DNA from 3 places in the Streptomyces sp. NPDC092296 genome. Region 1 is predicted to be linked to each of the others. Evidence: riboswitches for the same ligand, from Rfam matches in the RefSeq annotation. Region 1 holds a riboswitch; each other region holds the start of a gene.
The links. A riboswitch is a leader RNA that binds a small molecule or an ion and turns the genes downstream of it on or off. The one in region 1 is predicted to bind cyclic di-AMP.

Region 1 (7,681 bases):
CGCCTGGGCGGCGGCGGCCGCGCCGAGGGCGACGGCGGTGGCGGCGGCCGCGGTGAGCGTGGCGCGTGCCAGGCGCGGTTGTCTGGGGCGGCGATGGGTGGCCAACGCGCGCGGGCTCCCTTCATCCTGGCCGCCGCCGGGAGGCGGAGGTCCGAGCGCAGACGTTAGCGAACCGGGAGCACTGAGACCAAACTTCCGTTAATAGCAATTTTTCTTCCGTATCGGACACACCGGACGAGCAGTCAGCACCCTGGCGGCTCAGCGGCCGGCTGGTCCGGCCCGGACGTGCAGGCGCTCGCCCTGCGGCCCGAACAGGGAGAGCAGTTCGACCGGCTCCGGACCGGCGCTGACGAATCCGTGCGGCACCCGGGTGTCGAACTCGGCCGCCTCCCCCGTCGTGAGGACGAGGTCGTGCTCGCCCAGGACCAGCCGCAGCCGCCCCGCCAGCACATAGAGCCACTCGTACCCCTCGTGGACCCGCTGCTCCAGCTCCTCGCGGCCCGACCGGACCGGCGGGAGGATCAGCTTGTACGCCTGGAGCCCGCCCAGGTGGCGGGTCAGCGGCACAAAGGTCCTGCCGTACCGGACGAACGGACGCGCATGGATGCGCGGGTCGCCGGTCGCGGGCGCGCCGACCAGCTCGTCCAGCTGCACGCCGTACGCCTTGGCCAGCGGCAGCAGCAGTTCCAGCGTCGGCTTGCGCTGCCCGGACTCCAGCCGGGAGAGGGTGCTGACCGAGATCCCGGTCGTGCCGCTGAGCGCGGCCAGCGTGGTGCCGCGCTCCCGGCGCAGCGCCCGCAGCCGGGGGCCCACGGCGGTCAGTACGGTGGCGAAGTCGTCGTCTGCCATGGCTCCATTTGCCGACCCGGCAAGGAATTTTGTCAAACGCCGGGGCGCGGACCGACCCTCGGCAGGGTCCGACCCCCACGCCATGGAGGAAAGCACCGATGACCGATGACCGGAGCAGCATGTCGACGGCGGGGTTCTGGGACGCCCGCTACGCCCGGAGTGACCGGATCTGGAGCGGCGAGCCCAACACCACGCTGATCCGCGAGACGGCCGACCTGACGCCGGGCACCGCGCTCGACCTGGGCTGCGGCGAGGGCGCCGACGCGGTCTGGCTCGCCGGGCGGGGCTGGCGGGTCACCGCGACCGACGTCTCCCGGGTCGCCCTGGACCGCGCGGCCGGGCACGCGGCGGCGGCGGGCGTCGCCGACCGGATCGACTGGCAGCGACACGACCTGGCGGAGTCCTTCCCGGCCGGCGCCTTCGACCTGGTCTCCGCGCACTTCCTGCACTCCCCCGGCATACCCCGGGAACAGATCCTGCGGACCGCCGCCGCAGCCGTCGCCCCGGGCGGCGTCCTGCTGGTGGTCGGGCACGCCGGGCCGCCGCCCTGGGAGCACGGGCCCGAGCAGGAGGTGGACCTCCCCACCCCGCTGGAGCTGCTGGCCGCGCTGGACCTGCCGCGCGACCGGTGGGAGGTCCTGGTCAGCGAGGAGCACGAACGCATCCAGCAGGGCCCCGACGGGAAGCCGGCCACCCGCGTCGACAACACCCTGGGGCTCCGCCGCCTGCCCGGCTGAGCAGCCGGCCCCGGAGACGCGTGTTCCCGGGGTGTCGCCGTCGGCGGCGCCCCGGGAACACGCGTCAGCGCTGGGTCAGCGGTGCGTCAGATCCGGACGATCCGGGCGATCGGCATCACCGTGGCGGACTCGTAGCGGACCACCGCGCCGGTGTGCGGGGCGTGGATGATCTGCCCGTTGCCGACGTACATGCCGACGTGGCTCATCCCGCTGTAGTAGATGATCAGGTCGCCGGGCTTGGCGTTGGCGATGTTGGTGCCGATGTTCGTACCGGCGCTGGCCTGCGCCTGCGAGGTGCGCGGCAGCGAGACGTTCGCCTGGCCGTAGGCCCACAGCATCAGGCCGGAGCAGTCGAAGGTGGACGGGCCGACGTGGCCGTAGACGTACGGCGAACCGAGCCTGGACTCGGCGGCGGCGATCGCGGCGGCGGCATAGCTGGAGGCGGCGCCCGCCGTGCTGGTGGTGCCACCGGTGGCGCCGGAGGTCGTCAGCGGGCCGCGGGCGGCGGCGCGCGAGGCGCGCTCGGCGTCGGCCTCGGCCTGCTGGAGTGCGGCGCGCTCCTGGGCGGTGAGGGTGTTGAGCAGCTCCTGCGCCTTGGCGAGCTTCTGCTGCACCTCGGCCTTGGACGCCTTGAGTTCCTTGGTGGTGCTGTCCAGCTCGGCGAGCTTGTCCTGCGCCTCGGCCTTGTCCTGGTCGAGCTTGCGCTGCCGCTGCTGGAGCTCCTTGAGGACGTCCGTCTGCTGGCTGCTCGCCTGGTCGAGCGAGGACGCCTTGTCCAGGAACTGGCTCGGGTCCGAGGAGAGCATCAGCTGCACGGTCGGGTCGATACCGCCGCTGCGGTACTGCTGGGCGGCGACCTGGCCGAGCGTGCTCTGCATCGAGGAGACCTCGGACTGCCGCCGGGCCACCTGGTCCTGGAGGTGGTTGACCTGCTTCTGGAGCTGCTGCTGCTTCTCCTTGGCGCCGTCGTACTTCTCCGTCGCGACCTCGGCCTGCTCATTGAGCTTGTCGACCTGGGCCTTGACCTGGTCCTTGGTCGGCTTGGGGGCCGCGTGGGCGGCTCCGGCCTGGGCGGAGATGGCGACGGCGGTGGCTGCTGCGGCGGTCAGGACGGATATGCGCGCGCGGCTGGGCTGCTTGGGACGGCGGTGGGACGCCACGAAGGCGGACTCCTTCTTCCTACGTCCGCCTACCGGGTGAGCTGACGGGTTCGGGCTGGAAGCATGCCCTACGACGCCTCAGCCGGTGTTGGCCGGCCCTGACGCCGATTCACCCCGAGGAAGTTGGTTCCCCGGCTCCGATCGACGGCATCCCCTGGAGGACAGCACCCTGTCCTGCCGCGTCTCGAACTCGGCGGGAGCCACCGCCGTCACCCACGTCGGCTGATCACTTCACGGTGGCTCGTCGCCAGACACTAGTAACTGAACTGTGATCCGTTCAAATCCTTGTAGGTAAAAAGTCCCGGTGGCGACAAGATTTCTTCGGAATTACCACAAAGGGTAGTCGACATCTGACCCTGAGCTGATCGTTCGGCGCTGTGAAGCGCTTCGGCGGCCGATCACCGTGGCCGACCTCACTCGCCGCCGCAGCAGCCGACAGGCCCGGCTTGTCCGAAAAGCCGGGCCTGGCATGGTTGCTGAAGGGTACTGAGCACGACCGTACGGCGGTGGCCGCTCGCGGCAGCGCCGCCGTCAGACCCGGCGGATCTTGGAGATCGGCATCGAGCTGGCCGAGACCACCTCCACCGACTTGCCGGGGCGCGGCGCGTGGACGACCAGACCGTTGCCGACGTACATCCCGACGTGGCTGCCGCCGTAGTAGATGATCAGGTCGCCCGGCTGCGCGGCGGCGAGCGACGGCACCGCGACCCCCACCATGCCCTGGTCGCTGGCGATCCGGGGCAGCGTGACGCCCGCCTGCGCGTACGCCCACTTCATCAGCCCGGAGCAGTCGAAGACACTCGGGCCCATCCCGCCGCTGACATAGGCCGACCCCTGCTTGCCGAGGGCCGCCTGCAACGCCACCGCCGCATAGCCGTGCGCGGCCGGCAGCGAGCTGAGGTCCACCCGCTCCATGCCGCCGCGCGAGGCGCGGGCGTCCGCCGCCTCCAGCGCGATCCGCTCCTGCGCGGTGAGGGTGTTGAGCACCGTCTGCGCCTCGTGCAGCCGGGCCTGCATCCGCGCCTTGCCCTGCTTCAGCTGCGTGGTGGTGCGGTCCAGCTCGGCCAGCGTCGCCGCCGCCTCCGCCTTCTGCTGGTCCAGCGAGCGCTGCTGCTCCTGGAGCCGGCGCAGCGTGTCCGCCTGCTGGGCGCTCACCTGGTCCGAGGAGGACGCCTTGGCGAGGAAGTCGTCCGGGTCGGAGGAGAGCACCAGCTGCACGGTGGGGTCGATGCCACCCGAGCGGTACTGCGCCGCCGCCACCGCCCCGAGGCCGCTCTCCAGCTCGGTCACCTCGGCCTGCTGGCGGGCCACCCGGTCCTGGAGCTGAGCCGCCTGCTTGCGCAGCTGCTGCTGCTTCTCCTTGGCGCCGTCGTACTGCTCGGTGGCCTCCTCGGCCTCCTCGTACAGCTTGTCGACCTTCGCCTTCACCTGGTCCTTGGTCGGCTTGGGGTCCGCGTGCGCGGCACCGGCCTGGGCGGAGATGGCGACGGCGGTCGCGGCCGCAGCGGTCAGGACCGAGACCCGGGCACGGCTCGGCTGCTTGGGACGGCGGTGGGACGCCAAGGGAGGTGCTCCTTAGTCCTGCAAACACCACTCGCGCGAGTGACGGTCGGGATGGGGGTTTGACGACAGACCATAGTGAAGATCCGTTGTCCGGCCAAGCCCGGCGGACGCCGCACCGCCCCGCAGAGTGCGGTCATGACCGTAAGTCAGGACAAGTCCGGCCTCAGGTCCGCACCAGCCGCTTCAGCAGCAGCGCCGAGGAGACCGGCCGCGCCCCCGCCCGGCGCACCCCGTCGGCCACCTCCCGGTCGGAGGAGACCACCACCACCGGCCGGCCGACCGGCTCGGCCCGCACCAGCTGCCGGATCAGCTCGTCCGCCGTCTGACCGGTGCGGCTGAACCGCACCCGTACCCCGCGCGGCGGAGCCATGATCACCGGCGTGTCCAGGTCCTGCCCGTCGAAGACGCAGGTCACCTCGGCGCCGCTCTGCGCCGCCAGCATCGACAGGCCGCCCAGCAGCCGGATGCGCTGCTGCTCCAGCGGCAGCATGGGGTAGCCGGTCTTGGTGACGTTGTAGCCGTCCACCAGCAGATGCACCTGCGGCAGCGCCAGCAGCTGGTCCAGCAGCGCCGGGTCGTCCTCGGCCAGCGCCCGCCGGGCCACGTCGTGCGGCGAGGCCGCCCCGGGGGCGACCGCCTCCACCAGGTCGGCGGGCCGGATGCGGGCCACCGGCAGCGCCAGCTCGCGTTGCAGGCCCTGGGCCGCGTTCAGCACCGTGTCCAGCAGCAGCCGCAGCCGCATGTCCTCCACGCTGCGGCCCTCGCGGGCGTTGCGGCGGCTCGCCTCCAACGCCGACTCCACCTCGGTGACCCGGTGCCGCAGCCGCCGGGTCTCCGCCTCGGCGCTGCCGCGCTCCGCCTGCGCGGTGGCCCGCGCCGCCTCCAGCTCGGCCGTCACCTTGCGGGTCGCCGCCTCGGCGCGGCGGGTGTCGCTCTCCAGGCTGCGCAGCTTCTTGCGCAGCGCCTCGGACTCCCGCCGGGCGGCGTCCACCTCGCCGCGCAGCCGGTCGGCGTCGGCCCGAGCGGAGGCGCGCAGCGCGAGCAGCTCGCCCTGGAGCTTCTCCGCCAGCCGTACCGCCTCGGCGGCCGCGCCCTCGGCGTCGGCCCGCTCGACCTCCTCGCCGGCCTCCGCGACCAGCCGGCTCCAGCCGGCCGAGCGCACCAGGTAGGCCGCGGCGGCCACATCCATCGGGTCGGCGGCGGGAGGCACGGTGCCGCCCTCCAGCGCCCGTACCAGATCGGGCTGGCCGAGCCGCAGCCGCTCCGCGATCCGCAGCCGGAACAGCGGCTCCGCCTCCAGCGCGGCGGCCAGCGCGGTCGCCGCGTACCGGGCCCGGCGGGCGGGGGTGAACCTGGCGTACGGGCGCAGCCCGGCGGGGAGTTCGCCCAGGGGCAGGGTGCCCAGGGCGTCAGCGGCTATGCCGACCACCCGGCGGCGTACGCCCTCGGGGAGCGGCCGGTCCAGCCGCTCACCGTCGCCGCCACCGGCTTCCGCACCAGCCTCCGCAGTGCCGCCGGCTCCCGCAGTGCCGTCCGCTCCCGCAGTGCCCTCGGCTCCCGCTCTGCCCTCGGCTTCCGCACTGGCTGCCGGATCGGTCGCGGCCGAGCCGGGGGCGCCGTCGGTGCCGGGGACGGCGGCGCCGGTCGCGCCCGCCCCGGTCCCGGCGTCATCGGCCGCTCCCCGCGCAGCGGGCTGCTGCCCCTGCGACCCGGCCGCCGCTCCAGCTCTGTCCACCACGTCCACGACTCCGATCCTTCTCGTCCGGCGCCTCCCCGCACACCGTCACTTCGATTCTCGCGCGTACCTTGCCCCGCCCGGCAGTCCGCCACACGAACGGCGGACCCACCGGGCGGGCACGGGCGGCCTTGCCTCAGGCCCCGTCCTGCGGCGCGTCGCCGCCGGGACGGGCGACCAGCTCCACCTGGTCCACCGCGTTGCACCAGCGGCAGCGCACCGACTCCACGGTCTCGCTGAGCACCTCGCTCTCCTCGACCCGGGGGTCGCCGGCCAGGTCGAGGTGGACGAAGTCGACCACGCGCGAGGCACGGGTGACGTCGAAGCGGGTCAGATTGCCGCACAGGGTGCAGCGCCAGCGGGTCCCGGCGTCGGGCACGGGGACGGGCATGGGGGGTCCTCTCGGGTCGTCCCGGTCTCGGGGTGCTGCGGGCGCGACCAGCCGTCGCTCCCGCACATCGCGCAACGAGAACCCTATGGCCTGCGGAGGCGCCGGTGGATACCGAGTTCGCACCTCGGGACGGACCACCCGCCCGGTACGACTCGCCCGTCCGCAGCACCGCGCGGTGTCGGAGCGGCCCGGCGGAGGAATGCTCCGACCATGGTGATCCCGGTCCGCGAGGACCTTCCGCTCCGGCGGCCGCCGCTGGTGACCGGCGCGCTGCTCGCGGTGAACGTCCTGGTCTTCGCGGTCGGCCCGGCCTCCGGGCTGGCCCCGCCGCACGGCTCGGCGCAGCAGCGCGACTGCGCACAGCAGCGCTACGCGGAGCGCTGGGGGGCTGTCCCGGCGGAACTGCTGGGCAACCGCCCGCTGCCGCCCGCCGCGCTCCCGGCGCCCGTACCGGGCAGCCCCCGGTGCCCGGACGTCGCGGCGCCCGGCAAGGTCCCGGCACTCTCCGCGCTCAGCTCGCTCTTCGTGCACGGCGGCTGGCTGCACCTGCTCGGCAACCTGCTGTTCCTGGCCGTCTTCGGCGGCGGCGTGGAGGAGCGCCTGGGCCGGCTGCGCTTCCTGGCGCTGTACCTGGGCGTCGGCTGCCTGGCCACGTACGGCTACGCACTGGCCGAGGCGCACACCGCCGAGGCCGTCCGGCCGCTGATCGGCGCCTCGGGGGCCATCGCCGGGGTGCTCGGCGGCTGCCTGCGGCTCTTCCCCCGGGCCCGGGTCACCGCTCTGGTGCCGCTGCTGCTCTTCCTGCCGCTGCGCTTCCCCGCCTGGCTGGTGCTGGGGTTCTGGTTCGGTACGCAGGGGTGGCTGGCCCGGTCCGCCGGGCAGGCGGGGCCGGGGGTGGCGTACCTGGTGCATGTGGTCGGCTTCGCGCTGGGCTTCCTGGCCGCCTGGGCGCTGTACGGGCGGCGGCGCGGTGCGGGCCCGCCGGTACGGGCGGCCGGGGCGCGCCGGGAGTCCGACCCCGACCCGGTCTGACCGCCCGCTGTCGCCAGGGCGCGACCTGCCTCAGTACGCTGGCCCGGCAGCCCTTCGACCGCTCAGGAGACCCGTGTGATCAGCGCGATCGTGCTCATCAAGACCACCGTCGACCGGATTCCGGAGATCGCCGAGTCGATCGCCGCACTGGAGGGCGTCACCGAGGTCTACTCGGTCACCGGCACCTACGACCTGGTGGCGATGGTCCGGGTGC
Region 2 (7,681 bases), on a different contig from region 1:
TATCCTGCCTCCCGGCAGCATTCGCACAGGACGTACCGCAGCACACCGCGCAGCCCCTGCGCGGCAGGACACACAGCACGCCACCGCCGGGAGGCTCCGTGATCCGCACCTCCGTCCCCGACCGCCCCGCAGCTCCCCGACGGCGGCGGGCCACCGCCGCCGCCGGGGTGCTGCTCGCCACCGTGGTGCTCAGCGCCTGCGGCGCCGCCCCGCACCCGGGTGCGGCCGCCGTGGTCGGCGATCACCGGATCACCACCTCCGCCGTGCAGGCGCGGGTGACGTCGTTCCGCGACGCCGTCGCCGACGCCAGCAAGGGCGCCGCCCAGCCGGAGAACGGCGGCCTGGCCCGCAACACCGTCCGCGAGATGGTCCTCGCGGACCTGGTCGCCCAGTCGCTGCGCGAGCACGGCCTCACCGTCAGCGACTCCGAGATCCAGCAGGCCCACGCCGCCGACGCCGCCCAGCTGGGCGGCGAGGAGGGGCTGAAGCAGGCCCTGATCCAGCAGAAGGGCATCGGCCCGGACGGCGTCGACGACTTCTACCGGCGGATGATCGGCATGCAGAAGCTGGCCGCCGCCTCCGGAGTCGACCCCAACACCGAGCAGGGCACCGAGGCGCTGCGCAAGACGCTGGCCGACACCGCAGGCAAGCTCAAGGTGGAGCTCAACCCGCGCTACGGCACCTGGGACCCGAAGGAGATCAGCTTCGGGGACGGCGCCGAGGCGTGGCTGCACAGCCCGGTCAAGCAGGACACCGTCTCCTCCTGACCGGCCGCCGCACCCGCCGGGCCGTACGCGCCGGGGCTGGACCGCCCCGGTGTGCACGGCCCGGCCCCGGGTAGGCGTCGGCCATGTCGATGGAAGCAGTAGTCGTCAGCAACGTGACGCCGGTCGTCATCGTGATCGTCGTGATCGGTGTGCTGATCGTTGTTGCCCTGATCGCCGCCTTCATCGCCGGCGACCGCCGCAAGCGGGAGGAGCCGCCGCCGCCGGTCACGCACCGGCCGGGCAGCGAGTCCTGGGAGACGCGTGGGCAGCATGAGCAGCGGCAGGCCGAGGGCCGGACCGACGCACCCGACCACGACCACGAGCATGACCACGAGCACGACCGCGACCGCGACCACGGCGCCCACCGGCCCCGGCAGTCGGACGGCCCGCCGAACTGACCGCCGCCGCGACGGCCTGCCGCGCTTCCCCGCGCGGGCGGTAGGTTCTTGGCGTGGCACCGATCAGTGAGCAGACCCCGTCCCAGGCCCAGCAGTCCCCGCAGCCCCAGCCGCAGCCGGAGCCCGGCCGCCTGGTGCTGCTCACCACCACCCACCGGGTGGCCCCCGGGCTGCTCTCCTGGCCCGCCTGGGAGACCCTGCGCGGCGCCGACCTGGTGCTGACCGGCGACCCCGGGCACCCGCAGCTTCCCCCCGTACGACAGGCCGGGGTCACGGTCGAGCCGCACACCGCCGAGACCGTACCGGCCCTGGCCCGCAGCCTGGCCGAGGCCGCCGCGCCCGGCCGTACGGTGGTCTGGATCGGCGGCGTGGACGGCGACCCGGGCCTGACCGACGCACTGGCCCGGCTGGCCGTCGAGGGCGGTCTCGACCCGGCCCCGGTCATCGAACTGCTGCCCGGCTCCTACGACCTGCCCGGCGCCCGGCTGCTGGACCTGGTGGCCGTGATGGACCGCCTGCGCTCACCCGGCGGCTGCCCCTGGGACGCCGAGCAGACCTCCGCCTCGCTGGTGAAGTACCTGGTCGAGGAGGCGTTCGAGCTGGTCGAGGCGATCGAGGAGGGGGACCGGGAGAGCCTGCGCGAGGAGCTGGGCGACGTGCTGTTCCAGGTCTTCTTCCACGCCCGGATCGCGGAGGAGGACCCGGAGGAGCCGTTCTCCATCGACGATGTCGCGGCCGGGCTGGTGGAGAAGCTGATGTACCGGCATCCGCATGTCTTCGGTGACGCGGACGCCGACACCCCGGCCCAGGTCGAGGCCGACTGGGACCGGCTCAAGGCGGCCGAGAAGCAGCGGGAGTCCGCCGTGGACGGCGTCCCGCTGGCCCAGCCCGCCCTGGCGCTGGCCGCCAAGCTCGCCTCCCGCGCCCGCAAGGCCGCCCTGGACGTCCCGGCGGGCACCCCGGCTGCCGTCCCGACCCCGCTCACCGAGGACACCCTCGGCCAAGCCCTGCTCGGCCTCGCCGCCGCCGCCTCCCACGCCGGCCTCGACCCCGAAACCGCCCTCCGCACCGCCGCCCGCCACTACCGCACCGCCATCCGCACCGCCGAACAGCACCCCTGACCACCACCCCTGGCCCCCGGCGGGTGCCTTCCCGGCCACGGTCCACTCCAGGGGCGCGAGGAACTGCGCGAGCAACCCCCGCGTCCGTGGTGCCCTGAACGCACCGTTCCCCGCTCCCCGGCGGGGGTGCCTTCCCGGCCGGGGTTCACTCCAGGGGCGCGAGGAACTGCGCGAGCAACCCCCGCGTTCGTAGTGCCCTGAACGCACCGTTCCCCGCTCCCCGGCGGGGTTGCCTTCCCGGCCGGGGTTCACTCCAGGGGCGCGAGGAACTGCGCGAGCAACCCCCGCGTTCGTAGTGCCCTGAACGCACCGTTCCCCGCTCCCCGGCGGGGGTGCCTTCCCGGCCGGGGTTCACTCCAGGCGCGCGAGGAACTGCGCGAGCAACCCTCACCAGTGCAGCACGCCGAACGCACCGTTCCCATGCACCCCGGATGGTGCACGGTTGGCCGTCCGTTCAAGCGCTGGCGTCAGTGGGTGGCTGGTCGCGCAGTTCCCCGCGCCCCTGGTGGTGCGTGGTTGGTCGCCTGTTCAAGCGCTGGTGTCAGCGGGTGGCTGGTCGCGCAGTTCCTCGCGCTCCTGGTGGTGACCCGTGGCCGGGGTTCAGGCAGCCGGTTCCGGCAGGGCGGGGAGGGCGGCGACGGTGTCCCGCATGCCGGTCAGCCAGGCGTCCCGGTCCGCGGCCCGCCCCTGCTCGTACCGGGCCACCTCGGGGTGCGGCAGGATCAGGAACCGCTCGTCCGCCAGCCCCGCGACCACCGCCTCCGCCACCTCGGCCGGCTCCAGCATCGCCCCGAAAGCGGTCAGCACATCCTCGACGCCGGGATACGCGGACATCGCCGTCCGCACCCCCTGCGGACACAGCACGCTGACCCCGATCCCCCGCGACCCGTACGTCACCGCCAGCCACTCCGCGAACGCCACCGCCGCATGCTTGGTGACGCTGTACGGCGCATCCCCGGGCATGGTCAGCAGCCCCGCCGCCGAAGCGGTGTTGAGCAGCCGCCCCCGCCCCCGCGCGAGCATCCCCGGCAGCACGGCCCGCGCCGCGTAGACGTGGGCCATGACGTTGACGTCCCAGCAGCCCTGCCAGAGCGCGTCCGCCGCCTCGATGCCCTGCGCCGTCCCCACTCCGGCGTTGCTACAGAACAGGTCGATCGGCCCGAGGTGCTCCTCGGCGATGTCCACCAGGGTCCGTACGTCGCTCTCCCGCGACACGTCGCTGCCCACGCCGACCGCGCGGCAGCCGTGCCGGTCCAGCTCCCCGGCCAGGTCCTCGGCGCCGCCGACGTCCAGGTCCGCGAGGAGCAGCCCGGCCGCGCCCTCCGCCGCGAATCGCCGCGCGAGCGCCGCGCCGATCCCGCCCGCCGCCCCGGTGATGACCACCACCGCACCGCGCACCTGCATGGACTGCTCCTCCCTGCGGCCGCATCCGCCCCGCGGCGGGCCGCTGAATCACGCTGCGGGGGATCGTAGGCTCCGCAGCACCCACCGCAACAGGGCATGTCCGCCAGGTGACCTGCTTCGCGCCACTGTCGGACCCGCAGGCTAACGTCGGGGGATGCCTGCGCACGCCCCTGACCTGTTCACCTTCGAGTTCGCCGCCGATCCGTACCCGGCGTACGCCTGGCTGCGCGAGCACGCACCGGTGCACCGCACCACCCTGCCGAGCGGTGTGGACGCGTGGCTGGTGACGCGGTACGCCGACGCCCGGCAGGCGCTGGCCGACCCCAGGCTGTCCAAGAACCCGGTGCACCACAGCGAGCAGGCGCACCGCTCCGGCCGGGTCGGCATCCCCGGGGAGCGCAGCGCCGACCTGATGACGCACCTGCTGAACATCGACCCGCCCGACCACACCCGGCTGCGCCGGCTGGTCTCCAAGGCGTTCACCCCGCGCCGGGTCGCGGAGTTCGAGCCCCGGGTGCGGCAGCTCACCGACCGGCTGCTGGACTCCTTCGCGGCCCGGGGCAGCGCCGACCTGATCCATGAGTTCGCCTTCCCGCTGCCGATCTACGCCATCTGCGACCTGCTGGGCGTGCCGCCGGAGGACCAGGACGACTTCCGCGACTGGGCCGGGATGATGATCCGCCACGGCGGCGGCCCGCGCGGCGGTGTCGCCCGCGCGGTCAAGCGGATGCGGACGTACCTGGCCGAGCTGATCCACCGCAAGCGCGCGGAGCTGACCGCCGAGCCGCAGCCCGGCGAGGACCTGATCTCCGGGCTGATCCGGGCCGGCGACCACGGCGAGCACCTGACCGAGAACGAAGCCGCCGCGATGGCCTTCATCCTGCTCTTCGCCGGCTTCGAGACCACCGTCAACCTGATCGGCAACGGCACGTACGCCCTGCTGCGCAACCCCGGTCAGCGGGCGCTGCTCCAGGAGTCGCTGGGCCGGGGCGAGACCGGGCTGCTGGCCGGCGCGGTGGAGGAGCTGCTCCGGTACGACGGCCCGGTGGAGCTGGCCACCTGGCGGTTCGCCACCGCGGAGCTGACCATCGGCGGCACGGCCGTCCCGGCGGGCGATCCAGTGCTGGTGGTGCTGGCCGCCGCCGACCGCGACCCGGAGCGGTTCGACGGGCCGGACACCCTCGACCTGGCCCGCCGCGACAATCCGCACCTGGGCTTCGGCCACGGCATCCACTACTGCCTGGGCGCGCCGCTCGCCCGGTTGGAGGCGCAGGCGGCGCTGACCGCGCTGCTCACCCGCCTCCCCGATCTGCGGCTCGCCGCCGATCCGGCCGACCTGCGGTGGCGCGGCGGTCTGATCATGCGCGGCCTGCGGGAGTTGCCGGTGGGCTTCACCCCGGTGGCGGAGTGAGCGGATGACCGACCGACAGTAGGCACGCCGCGACGATGGGTTTGCCTTTGTGTGATGTTCGTGATGTCGGGTTGTTATCCATCAGACGAACTGTCTAGGCTCCCGTCCATCCGCTGACGCGGGCCCCGGAGCGTGGGACGCCGAGTCCTGTCCACCGTGCTCCGGGCCACCGAGACCGACCTTGAGGACAGGAGCGGGGGAACCAGGTAAGCCGCCGTGCGCCCAACCGGTGCGCGGCTCGGGGTGAAGCCGCCTCCGCGCGGCCGGGCCACCTCCCGGTCCGAACCCGACAGCTCACCTCGTAGGCGTCGGAGAGGGACCCCTCATGCTGCTTCCCGGCAACGGCCGCCATCGCCGCATCCGCCCCAGCCAGACCAAGAAGTTCGTCGCCGTCGCCGGTGTCACCGGCGCGGGCATCGCGCTCCCGCTGCTGACGGCGGGCGCCGCCTCCGCCGCCTCCACCGCCACCTGGGACAAGGTCGCCCAGTGCGAGAGCGGCGGCGACTGGGCGATCAACACCGGCAACGGCTTCTACGGCGGCCTCCAGTTCACCCAGAGCACCTGGGCGGCCTACGGCGGCTCCGCGTACGCCGACCGGCCGGACCTGGCGACCAAGGGCCAGCAGATCGCCATAGCGGAGAAGGTGCTGGACGGTCAGGGCCCCGGCGCCTGGCCGGTGTGCTCGGTGCAGGCCGGGCTGACGGCGGGCGGCCCCGCCGCGAGCGTGGACACCGGCGGCAGCCCGGTCTCCTCCGCCACCACGGACGCCGCCTCGCGCGGCAGCGCCCGGGACGACCTGGGTGCGGCCGACTCCACCGCCGCCAAGGACACCGCCCCGACCCAGACCGAGCACCTGCCGACCTTCGACGGCACGGCCGGCTGGGACGCTGAGGACGGCGTCTACTGGTACCAGGAGGACGACTCCTGGCACTGGACCAGCCACAAGGACGTCTACCAGCAGCACCTCGCCGCGGCCGAGCAGCAGGCCGCGACCGCCGCGACCCCGGCCAAGGGCACCGCGAAGCCGGCCGGGAGCACCGCCAAGCACGCCGCCGCGCCCGCCGCCGAGACGGCCGCCACCCCGGCGAAGAAGTCCACCCCCCGGCACGCGGCCCCCGCCCCGGCCGGCGGCCGGTACACGGTCGTACCGGGCGACAACCTCTCCGCCATCGTCGAGGCCCACCACCTGGACGGCGGCTGGCAGCACCTCTACCAGGAGAACCGCTCCACCGTCGGCGCCGACCCCGACCTGATCCTGCCGGGCCAGGTGCTGACCCTCGGCTGACCGGCTGCGCACCGCTGCTGACGCCCCGCCGGCGGCCGCTCCCGACCTCCCGGGACCGGCCGCCGGGTGCGGTGCCGGGCACCGCGCTACCGATGGGTAGAAGTGTTCGACCGGCGAGACAGGGCCCGGGTAGCGGTGGTCGTGACGGCCGGTGCGGTTAGGCTCTGGTCGTAACGACTTCATATCCGCCATAAGGAGATGCCTCGTGCCGTCCATTGATGTCGTCGTAGCCCGGGAGATCCTCGACTCGCGAGGCAACCCCACGGTCGAGGTCGAGGTCGGCCTCGACGACGGCAGCACCGGCCGCGCGGCGGTGCCCTCCGGCGCCTCCACCGGCGCCTTCGAGGCGCTGGAGCTGCGCGACGGCGACAAGTCCCGCTACGGCGGCAAGGGCGTGGAGAAGGCCGTCCTCGCCGTCATCGAGCAGATCGGCCCGGAGCTGGTCGGCTACGACGCCACCGAGCAGCGGCTGATCGACCAGGCGATGCTCGACCTGGACGCCACCCCGGACAAGTCCTCGCTCGGCGCCAACGCCATCCTGGGCGTCTCGCTCGCCGTGGCGCACGCCGCCTCCGAGGCGTCCGACCTGCCGCTGTTCCGCTACGTCGGTGGTCCGAACGCGCATGTGCTGCCGGTCCCGATGATGAACATCCTGAACGGCGGCTCGCACGCCGACTCCAACGTGGACATCCAGGAGTTCATGATCGCCCCGATCGGCGCGGAGTCCTTCTCCGAGGCCGTCCGCTGGGGCGTGGAGGTCTACCACACCCTCAAGGGCGTGCTGAAGGAGCGCGGGCTCTCCACCGGCCTGGGCGACGAGGGCGGCTTCGCCCCCAACCTCGACTCCAACCGCGAGGCGCTGGACCTCATCGTCGAGGCGATCAAGAAGGCCGGCTACACCCCCGGCAAGGACGTCGCCCTGGCGCTGGACGTCGCCGCCTCCGAGTTCTACAAGGACGGCGCCTACCAGTTCGAGGGCAAGGCGCTCTCCGCCGTCGAGCTGACCGAGTACTACGCCGAGCTGGTCGCCTCCTACCCGCTGGTCTCCATCGAGGACCCGCTGAACGAGGAGGACTGGGACGGCTGGAAGACCCTCACCGAGAAGCTCGGCGACAAGGTCCAGATCGTCGGCGACGACCTCTTCGTCACCAACCCGGAGCGCCTGGGCCGCGGCATCGAGTCCGGCACCGCCAACGCGCTGCTGGTGAAGGTCAACCAGATCGGCTCGCTCACCGAGACGCTGGACGCGGTGGAGCTGGCCCAGCGCAACGGCTACCGCTGCATGATGTCGCACC
Region 3 (7,681 bases), on a different contig from region 1:
CTGGAGCCACAGCTTGGGGTCGATCGGCGCGCCGCCGCCCGGCCGGACCTCCAGGTGCAGATGCGGCCCGGTGACATTGCCGGTGGCGCCGGACCGGGCGATGACGTCGCCGGCCCGCACCGCGCCGGACCCCTGGCCGATCGAGGACAGGTGGCAGTACCAGATCTCGGTGCCGTCGTGCAGCCGCTCGATGACCCGGTACCCGTAGGCGCCGGACCAGCCCGCCGAGGTGACCGTGCCCGCGCCCAGCGCCTTGACGGCGGTGCCGGTCGGGACGGCGAAGTCCAGGCCGGTGTGCAGGTGGGACCAGTAGGAGCCGGCCTGCCCGAAGCCCGCCGTGAGGGTGTATCCGGAGACCGGCAGCACCAGGTCACCGAGGAGCGCGCGCTCGGCCTCGCGGGCGGCGCGCTCCGCCGCCGCCTTCTGCTGCCGGGCCTCCTCGGCCCGCTGGGCGGCGGCCTCCTTGGCGGCGGCCTCGCGGGCGGCCTGCTCCTGGACGGCGCGCTTGGCCTCGGCCTCGCGGGCGGCCTGCACCCGGGCGGTCTCCTCGGCGGCGGTGCGCTGGCTGTCGGCCTGCGCCTGGATACGGGCGGCCAGGGCCACGCCGGGGTCGGTGGCCTCGGCGAACGCCGTGCTCCGCGCGTCGTCGGCCTGCTCGGCGGTGGCGGTGGCGGCGTACGAGGTGAAGCCGGTCGTCCCCAGGGTGGCGGCCATCGCGGCGACGCCTATCACCGCGGAGGAGCCGATGCCGCCGCTGCGCTGCCTGGGCATCCGGTGGCGGCCGCGGTCCGGCTCGCCGCCGAAGCCGTCGGCCTGCGCGGGGATCTCGGGCCAGGGCTGCCCGGTCGGCCCGGTCGGCCCGGTCGCCCCGGAGAGTGTGGTGAGCGGCAGGGTCGAGGGCATGCCCTCGGAACGGTACGTCGACGCCACGGCAGGCGCACTCCTTTCCTTCCCTCACGCCTACCGGGTTAGCTGACGGGTTCGGAGCAGGAAGGTCTCCTACGGCTGCGGGGGCCTGCGGCCGTACCCGGGCGAGCGTCTGGTAACGCTCCGTCAGGGTGCGAACAGGTCCGCCGCCGCCGATTCACCCCAAGGAACGGTGGTTCCCCGGCTCCCGGACGCCGCCGTAACGGCGCCTCCAGGATTAGGCGTTGGCGCACGGTGCCGTCGTGGTACGGCGTTTGCGACCGCGCTGCGTTATCAAACGTTAATCCCAGGCCGCCGCAATTCCAAGCCACTTGGGAAATGCAGACGGTCACATGAACGACGGAAGGGGTGATTTGTCGCGGTTGATGGGAAGCGCGGCACCGCTCCCCTCCCCAGGGTCAGGAGCCGGTCACCGTACGTCAGGTTCGGCCCGGTGCGGCGGCTCCGGACGCCGCCGGGTCCTCCGCCGTGAGCGGCATCGCGATGCTCTCCAGTCCGCGCCGCTCCGCCTTCACGCCCAGGAACAGCTCCACCACCCCGGCCGCGATCATCAGCGCCGCGCCGATGGCGAAGGCCACTGCGGTGTCGGTCGGCTTTCCGGTGCTCACCAGGTCGGCGAAGAGCAGCGGCCCGGAGATACCGCCGACCGCCGTGCCGACCGCGTAGAAGAACGCGATGGCCATCGCCCGGGTCTCCATCGGGAAGACCTCACTCACCGTGAGGTACGCCGAGCTGGCCCCCGCCGACGCGAAGAACAGCACCACCGTCCAGCAGAACGTCATGGTGAGCGCGGAGAGCACGCCGTGCTGGAACAGCAGCGCGGTGCCCAGCAGCAGCACCCCGGAGAGGATGTACGTGCCGGAGATCATCGGTTTGCGGCCCACCGAGTCGAAGAATCCGCCGAGCAGCAGCGGCCCCAGGAAGTTGCCGACGCAGATGATCACGAAGTAGTAGCCGGTGTGGCCGTTGGGCACGTCGAAGAAGGTGTTCAGGATGGTGGCATACCCGAAGGTCACCGCGTTGTAGAGGAACGCCTGGCCGATGAAGAGCGCAAGGCCGAGCACGGTGCGGCCCGGGTAGAGCTTGATCACGGTGTGTGCGATGGTGATGAAGCCGATGCTGCGGCGCTGCCGGATGGTGATCGACTCGTCCGGTTCCGCCAGCGCCTGGTGCGTCTCCGCCTCGACGATCCGCTCGGCCTCCGCGACCACCTCCTCCGCCTCCCGGTCGCGGCCGTGGATGAACAGCCAGCGCGGGCTCTCCGGCACATGGCGCCGCACCAGCAGGATCACCAGCCCGAGCACCACGCCCAGGGCGAAGGCGACCCGCCAGCCGACGTTCACGGCCAGCAGCGAGGTGTTCAGCAGCGGCACCGAGATCAGCGCGCCGGCGCCCGCGCCGATCCAGAAGCTGCCGTTGATCACGATGTCGATCCGGCCCCGGTGGCGGCTCGGGATCAGCTCGTCGATGGCGGAGTTGATCGCCGCGTACTCGCCGCCGATCCCGAAGCCGGTGAAGAAGCGGCAGAGGAAGAAGAACCAGGCCGTCCAGGAGACGGCGGTCAGCGCGGTCGCCGCCAGATAGAGGCAGAGGGTCAGCATGAACAGCTTCTTGCGGCCGTAGCGGTCGGTCAGCCACCCGAAGAAGAGCGCCCCGCTGCACGCCCCCGCCACGTACAGCGCGGCGGCCAGCCCGGAGACCTGGGCGGCACTGACGGCCAGGCCGCTGCCGGACTCGGAGAGTCGGCCGGCGATATTGCCGACGATGGTGACTTCCAGCCCGTCCAGAATCCAGACGGTGCCCAGGCCGATGATGATCCGCCAGTGCCAGCCGGACCACGGCAGCCGGTCCAGCCGGGCGGGGACCTTGGTACGGATGGTGCCGGTCTGCACGCCGCCACCGCGCCCGCCGCCACCGCCGCCCCCGGCCGGCGGCCCGTCCTCCGACGCACCCGCCCCGGTGTCCCTGCCTGCCGTGGAACTCATGCCCGGCCCTCCGCGATCGGCCCCCGGCCACCGGCCGCGCCGGTGGCCGCCGCTGTGGCCCGCACAGCTGCGGAGGGCGTCTGCCCCGGCCGTGCCGGAGCGACACCACGCCCCGGCGGGCCCCCGCCGGGGGGCCTAACGCACCAGGCAGAACTCGTTTCCCTCCGGGTCCGACATCACCTGGAAGGCCCCCTGCTCGTCCGTCCGCACCCCGCCGACCGCCCGCGCGCCGGCCGCGAGCAGCTGCTCGCGGACCCGGTCGATGTCGGCCACGCCGATGTCCAGGTGCAGCCGGTTCTTCCGGTCCCCCCTGGGCTCCGGCACCCGCTGGAAGGCGATCCTCGGCTGCCCGTCCGGCGGGTCCACGTACGACCAGTCGGGCCCCCGGTCCACCGGACTCCCGCCGAGCACCGCCGCCCAGAACCGCACCAGCACGGCCGGCTCGGCGCAGTCGATCACCAGTTCCTCGATTCGCCCCAGCACGCGCCCCAACCTACTGCCGCCACTCCCGGACATCGGGCCTGGCCGGTATTGGCCCACCTCGCCGGCGAGCCCGGGTGCCCGCCGACCCGGCCGCGCTCCCGGGCGGCGGCCAGGCCCTCGTTGCCGCCGACGATGGGTTCGCAGGTGAACCCGGCGAGGGCGGCGAAGACGTGGAGGGCGAGCCGACGCGGTGGTTATCCATGGTTCCCTGAATTCAGGAGTACGTGTACTGTCGTGCCGTGCTGACTGTTGCCTCCGACATCGAAGTGCTGGCCCGGTTCGGCCGCGCGCTCGCCGACCCGATCCGCTGCCGCATCCTGCTCGCCCTGCGCGACGCACCCGCCTACCCGGCCGACCTCGCCGACGCCCTCGGGATCTCCCGCACCCGGCTGTCGAACCACCTCGCGTGCCTGCGTGACTGCGGGCTGGTCGTCACCGTCCCCGACGGCCGGCGTACCCGCTACGAGCTCGCTGACGAACGCCTCGGCCACGCGCTCGATGACCTGCGCGCCGCCGTGGTCGCCGTCGAGACCGACCGCACCTGCCCGGACGCCGAGACGAAGTGCTGCTGACCATGTCCGCGGAGATGTCCATATCCCTCGGCCCCGGCCCGGCCCGGCGGGACGCGCTCACCCGCCGGATACGGCTGCTGGTCGCCGTGACCATCGCCTACAACGTCATCGAGGCGATCGTCGCCGTCACCGCCGGGACGACCGCCTCCTCCACGGCCCTGATCGGCTTCGGCCTCGACTCGGCCATCGAGGTCTCCTCCGCCGCTGCGGTCGCCTGGCAGTTCTCCGCCCGCGAGCACACGGTCCGCGAAGCGCGGGAGAAGACCACCCTGCGGATCATCGCCGTCTCCTTCCTCGCGCTCGCCGCGTACGTCGCCGTCGACGCCGCCCGCGCCCTGGCCGGGACCGGCGAGGCCGAACGCTCCATCCCGGGCATCGTCATCGCGGCCCTGTCGCTGGCGGCGATGCCGTTCCTGTCGGCCGCTCAGCGCAAGGCCGGACGTGAACTCGGCTCCGCCAGCGCGGTCGCCGACTCCAAGCAGACGCTGCTGTGCACCTACCTGTCCGCCGTGCTGCTGATCGGCCTGGTCCTCAACGCCACGCTCGGCTGGTCCTGGGCCGACCCGGTCGCCGCGCTCGTCATCGCCGCCGTCGCGGTGAAGGAGGGCCGCGACGCCTGGCAGGGCAAGGGCTGCTGCGCCCCCACGGCTGCGGCGGTGCCGTCCGCCGGGCCGGACGCGTGCGGCTGCCGTGCCGGATGCGGCTGCCGCGACTGACCTCCCCGACCCACCACGGGCCCGACGTGACGGCTCCCTGCGCCTCCTCGCCGGCGTCCTCGACGGTGTCCGGGCCCCGGATCGGCCGCAGGCCCTGGCCGGGACCGCCGACCTTGCTGCCGGTCCTTGAGCGGGGCGCGTCCCAGAGCGGATTCCCCATGCCCGTGTCCAGGCGCAGGGGCCCCGGGCCGCCGGGGTGGCGGGGTGGCGGCCCGGGGTGGGCGGGGGTCAGGCAGTGCGGTCGGCGAGGAGGGTGCCGCCGGTGGCCCAGTTGTCGGCCGGGAGCTCGTCGATGGTGACCCAGATGGACTCCGGCTTGACGCCGGTGATCCGGACGTACGCGTCGGTGAGCTCGCGGACGATCTCGCGCTTCTGCTCGGTGCTGCGGCCGGCGAGCTGCTTGACCTGGATGAGCGGCATGGGCTGACTCCTCGTCAGTATCGTTGCTCCGACGGGCCGGTGCTGCCACCGCCCGTTCACGGGAACCACTCCATCACCGCAGCGGGCGCCGCACCAAGCGGCACCCCGCGAAGGCGCCGGCCACCGATCGGGATCGGCCGCCCCCGGCGGCGGCCGCCTACGGCAGCCGTGGCTCCCGGGGCCGGGCGGCGCGGTCCCCGGCCCGAACCGGGTGGCTCGACCAGGTCTGCACCCGGGGTGGTGTGGGTGATACTGCATTGGGGGGCTTGAGCACCGGCTCGGCCCACGAGACGCAGAAAGGGGTGAGTCGACCGTGTGGTTCAGGAATGGGCTGGAACCCTGGCACCTGATCCTGGTGCTGGTCGTGGTCGTCCTGCTGTTCGGCTCCAAGAAGCTTCCGGAGATCGCACGCGGGCTGGGCAAGTCCATGCGCATCCTCAAGGCCGAGACCAAGGCCATGCGCGACGAGCCTCCGTCCGTGGAGCGCGTCACCGAGGAGCCGTCCGTGGACACGGCGGCCCCTCGGGTCGAGGAGCCGCAGCGCAAGGCGTCCTGACCTCCGCCGCGCCCCGGTCGGCCCCCGCCCCGTACGGCGGTGGCGGTCGACTGGGGCGTACTGTCACCGGGACAGCGACCGCGCCGAACGGAGCAGCACCATGGCGGAGATCGTGATCGACGGCCCCCGGCTCACCGTCCGGCTGTCCGGCTGGCAGAAGGTCGAGGCGCTGCACGGCGATGTCACCGTGCCGCTCACCGAGGTGCGCGCCGTCTCGGTGCTCCAGGACCCGCTGGGCGCGCCCCGGGGGCTGCGCGTCCCCGGCACCGACCTGCCGGGCGTTGTCAAGGCCGGCACCTGGCGCAGCTCGCACGCGGGGCGGCAGTTCGTCCTCGCCTCCCGGGGTGAGCGCGGCGTACGCGTCGACCTCTCCGGGGACGGGAGCTTCGACGTGCTGCTGATCAGCGTGCCGGACCCGGAGGCCACCGTGGCCGCGCTGCGTACCGCCACCGGGCTCTGAGCGCCGCCGCTCCCGGTTGGGCGGGCAGGCTCAGCCCGGACCGTTCCAGTCCAGCGTGGGCGCGAGCACGCCCTCCAGGGTGAGCAGCCAGCGCTTGGTCTCCACCCCGCCGTATCCGCCGCCGTACCCGCCGAGGCCGTCGGAGGCGACCACCCGGTGGCAGGGCACCAGCAGCGCGACCGGGTTGGACCCCATGATCTGGCCGACATCGCGCGCCCCGGCCCACCGCTCGCCGGGCCCCGCGTCGTCGTAGACGCCGCTGCGGTCCGCCAGTGCGCCATAGGTGACCGTCCGGCCGTAGCCGACCGTCCGGTGCAGGGTCTGCAGGACGGTGCGCTGGGCGCCGGCGGTGAGGCTCCAGTCGATCGGGAAGTCGAAGGTCTGCCGCCGCCCGGCGAGGTATTCGGCGATCTGCCGGGCCACCAGTGCCGCCTGCTCGGGTCGGGCGGCCGGTGCCGGCGCCAGCCGGGCCGTGAGGTCGGCGGGCGGTCGTACCGCGAAGGCCACCGCTGCGACGCCTGCGGCGGTGACGGCGGCGCCGACCGCGCCCAGCGGTTCCGGTGCCTCGACGCTCACCCAGCCCGCAGCCATGGCTCGCTCCCCGTCTTCCGTGCTTCCCGTGTTTCCGGTGTTTCCCGTGCTTCCGGTGCTTCCGGTGTTCCTCCAGCATCGCCCAGGTCGGGCGGCGGGCGGGGGCTGCGGGACGGTGACGTCCGAAATCCGCCAGGCGGCGGGCCGGTGTCCCGGGCGAGCGGGGAGGGGGCGGGGTCGGCCGGGGGCCCGGCGGGCGCCGGGTGGGAAGACGATCACCTCACGGAAGGAACGCACCACCAAGCGGGGAGCGGTCACCCGAAAGCTGACGGGCCGACCCCGTCGTTTCTCATGCTGATGCACTCCAGTGGTTATTGCAAGTGACTCGCAATAAGGTGGACCCAGCTTGATCACACCACTGAGAGGGGCTGTGCCTGATGGGCACGTACTCGCTTCCCGACCTGCCGTACGACTACTCGGCGCTGGAGCCGGCCATCACCGGGCAGATCCTGGAACTGCACCATGCCAAGCACCACGCCGCCTACGTCAAGGGCGCCAACGACACCCTGGAGCAGATCGCCGAGGCCCGGGACAAGGACCGGATCACCCCCACCGGGCTGGTCGGCCTGGAGAAGACGTACGCCTTCAACCTCTCCGGCCACGTGCTGCACTCGATCTTCTGGGAGAACCTCTCCCCGGACGGCGGCGACCGCCCCGACGGCCCGCTGGCCGACGCCATCGACGAGCACCTGGGCGGCTTCGAGGCGTTCCGGAAGCAGCTCACGGTGGCGACCAGCTCGGTGCAGGGCTCCGGCTGGGGGGTGCTCGCCTGGGAGCCGCTGGGCAAGCGGCTGATCGTCGAGCAGGTGTACGACCACCATGGGAACGTCGGCCAGGGCAGCACGCCGCTGCTGGTCTTCGACGCCTGGGAGCACGCGTACTACCTGCAGTACAAGAACGTCCGGCCGGACTATGTGACCAAGCTCTGGGACCTGGTCAACTGGACCGACGTCTCCCGCCGCTTCACCGCC

Region 2: it holds a riboswitch for cyclic di-AMP, as region 1 does, so the genes downstream of both, ACIQGZ_RS04980 (transglycosylase family protein) here and ACIQGZ_RS11175 (NlpC/P60 family protein) in region 1, are expected to answer to the same signal.
Region 3: it holds a riboswitch for cyclic di-AMP, as region 1 does, so the genes downstream of both, ACIQGZ_RS00100 (M23 family metallopeptidase) here and ACIQGZ_RS11175 (NlpC/P60 family protein) in region 1, are expected to answer to the same signal.

The regions. Positions count from the first base shown of each region.
Region 1 covers NZ_JBIVRB010000003.1:156,224-163,904, reverse strand. The annotation lists gene ACIQGZ_RS11190 (NlpC/P60 family protein) at 1-105, opposite strand, end outside; gene ACIQGZ_RS11185 (helix-turn-helix domain-containing protein) at 259-849, opposite strand; gene ACIQGZ_RS11180 (class I SAM-dependent methyltransferase) at 948-1,586, shown strand; gene ACIQGZ_RS11175 (NlpC/P60 family protein) at 1,673-2,746, opposite strand; cyclic di-AMP (ydaO/yuaA leader) riboswitch at 2,757-2,906, opposite strand; gene ACIQGZ_RS11170 (NlpC/P60 family protein) at 3,278-4,309, opposite strand; gene ACIQGZ_RS11165 (NYN domain-containing protein) at 4,473-5,774, opposite strand; gene ACIQGZ_RS11160 (hypothetical protein) at 6,181-6,435, opposite strand; gene ACIQGZ_RS11155 (rhomboid family intramembrane serine protease) at 6,646-7,467, shown strand; gene ACIQGZ_RS11150 (Lrp/AsnC family transcriptional regulator) at 7,543-7,681, shown strand, end outside.
Region 2 covers NZ_JBIVRB010000001.1:1,067,757-1,075,437, forward strand. The annotation lists gene ACIQGZ_RS04955 (SurA N-terminal domain-containing protein) at 99-767, shown strand; gene ACIQGZ_RS04960 (DUF6479 family protein) at 851-1,165, shown strand; gene ACIQGZ_RS04965 (MazG family protein) at 1,228-2,286, shown strand; gene ACIQGZ_RS04970 (SDR family oxidoreductase) at 2,887-3,690, opposite strand; gene ACIQGZ_RS04975 (cytochrome P450) at 3,845-5,101, shown strand; cyclic di-AMP (ydaO/yuaA leader) riboswitch at 5,259-5,424, shown strand; gene ACIQGZ_RS04980 (transglycosylase family protein) at 5,427-6,386, shown strand; gene eno (phosphopyruvate hydratase) at 6,592-7,681, shown strand, end outside.
Region 3 covers NZ_JBIVRB010000001.1:21,506-29,186, forward strand. The annotation lists gene ACIQGZ_RS00100 (M23 family metallopeptidase) at 1-930, opposite strand, end outside; cyclic di-AMP (ydaO/yuaA leader) riboswitch at 943-1,161, opposite strand; gene ACIQGZ_RS00105 (MFS transporter) at 1,347-2,912, opposite strand; gene ACIQGZ_RS00110 (VOC family protein) at 3,048-3,395, opposite strand; gene ACIQGZ_RS00115 (ArsR/SmtB family transcription factor) at 3,635-3,967, shown strand; gene ACIQGZ_RS00120 (cation transporter) at 3,970-4,683, shown strand; gene ACIQGZ_RS00125 (4-oxalocrotonate tautomerase family protein) at 4,912-5,532, opposite strand; gene tatA (Sec-independent protein translocase subunit TatA) at 5,417-5,659, shown strand; gene ACIQGZ_RS00135 (hypothetical protein) at 5,760-6,119, shown strand; gene ACIQGZ_RS00140 (methylated-DNA--[protein]-cysteine S-methyltransferase) at 6,150-6,710, opposite strand; gene ACIQGZ_RS00145 (superoxide dismutase) at 7,088-7,681, shown strand, end outside.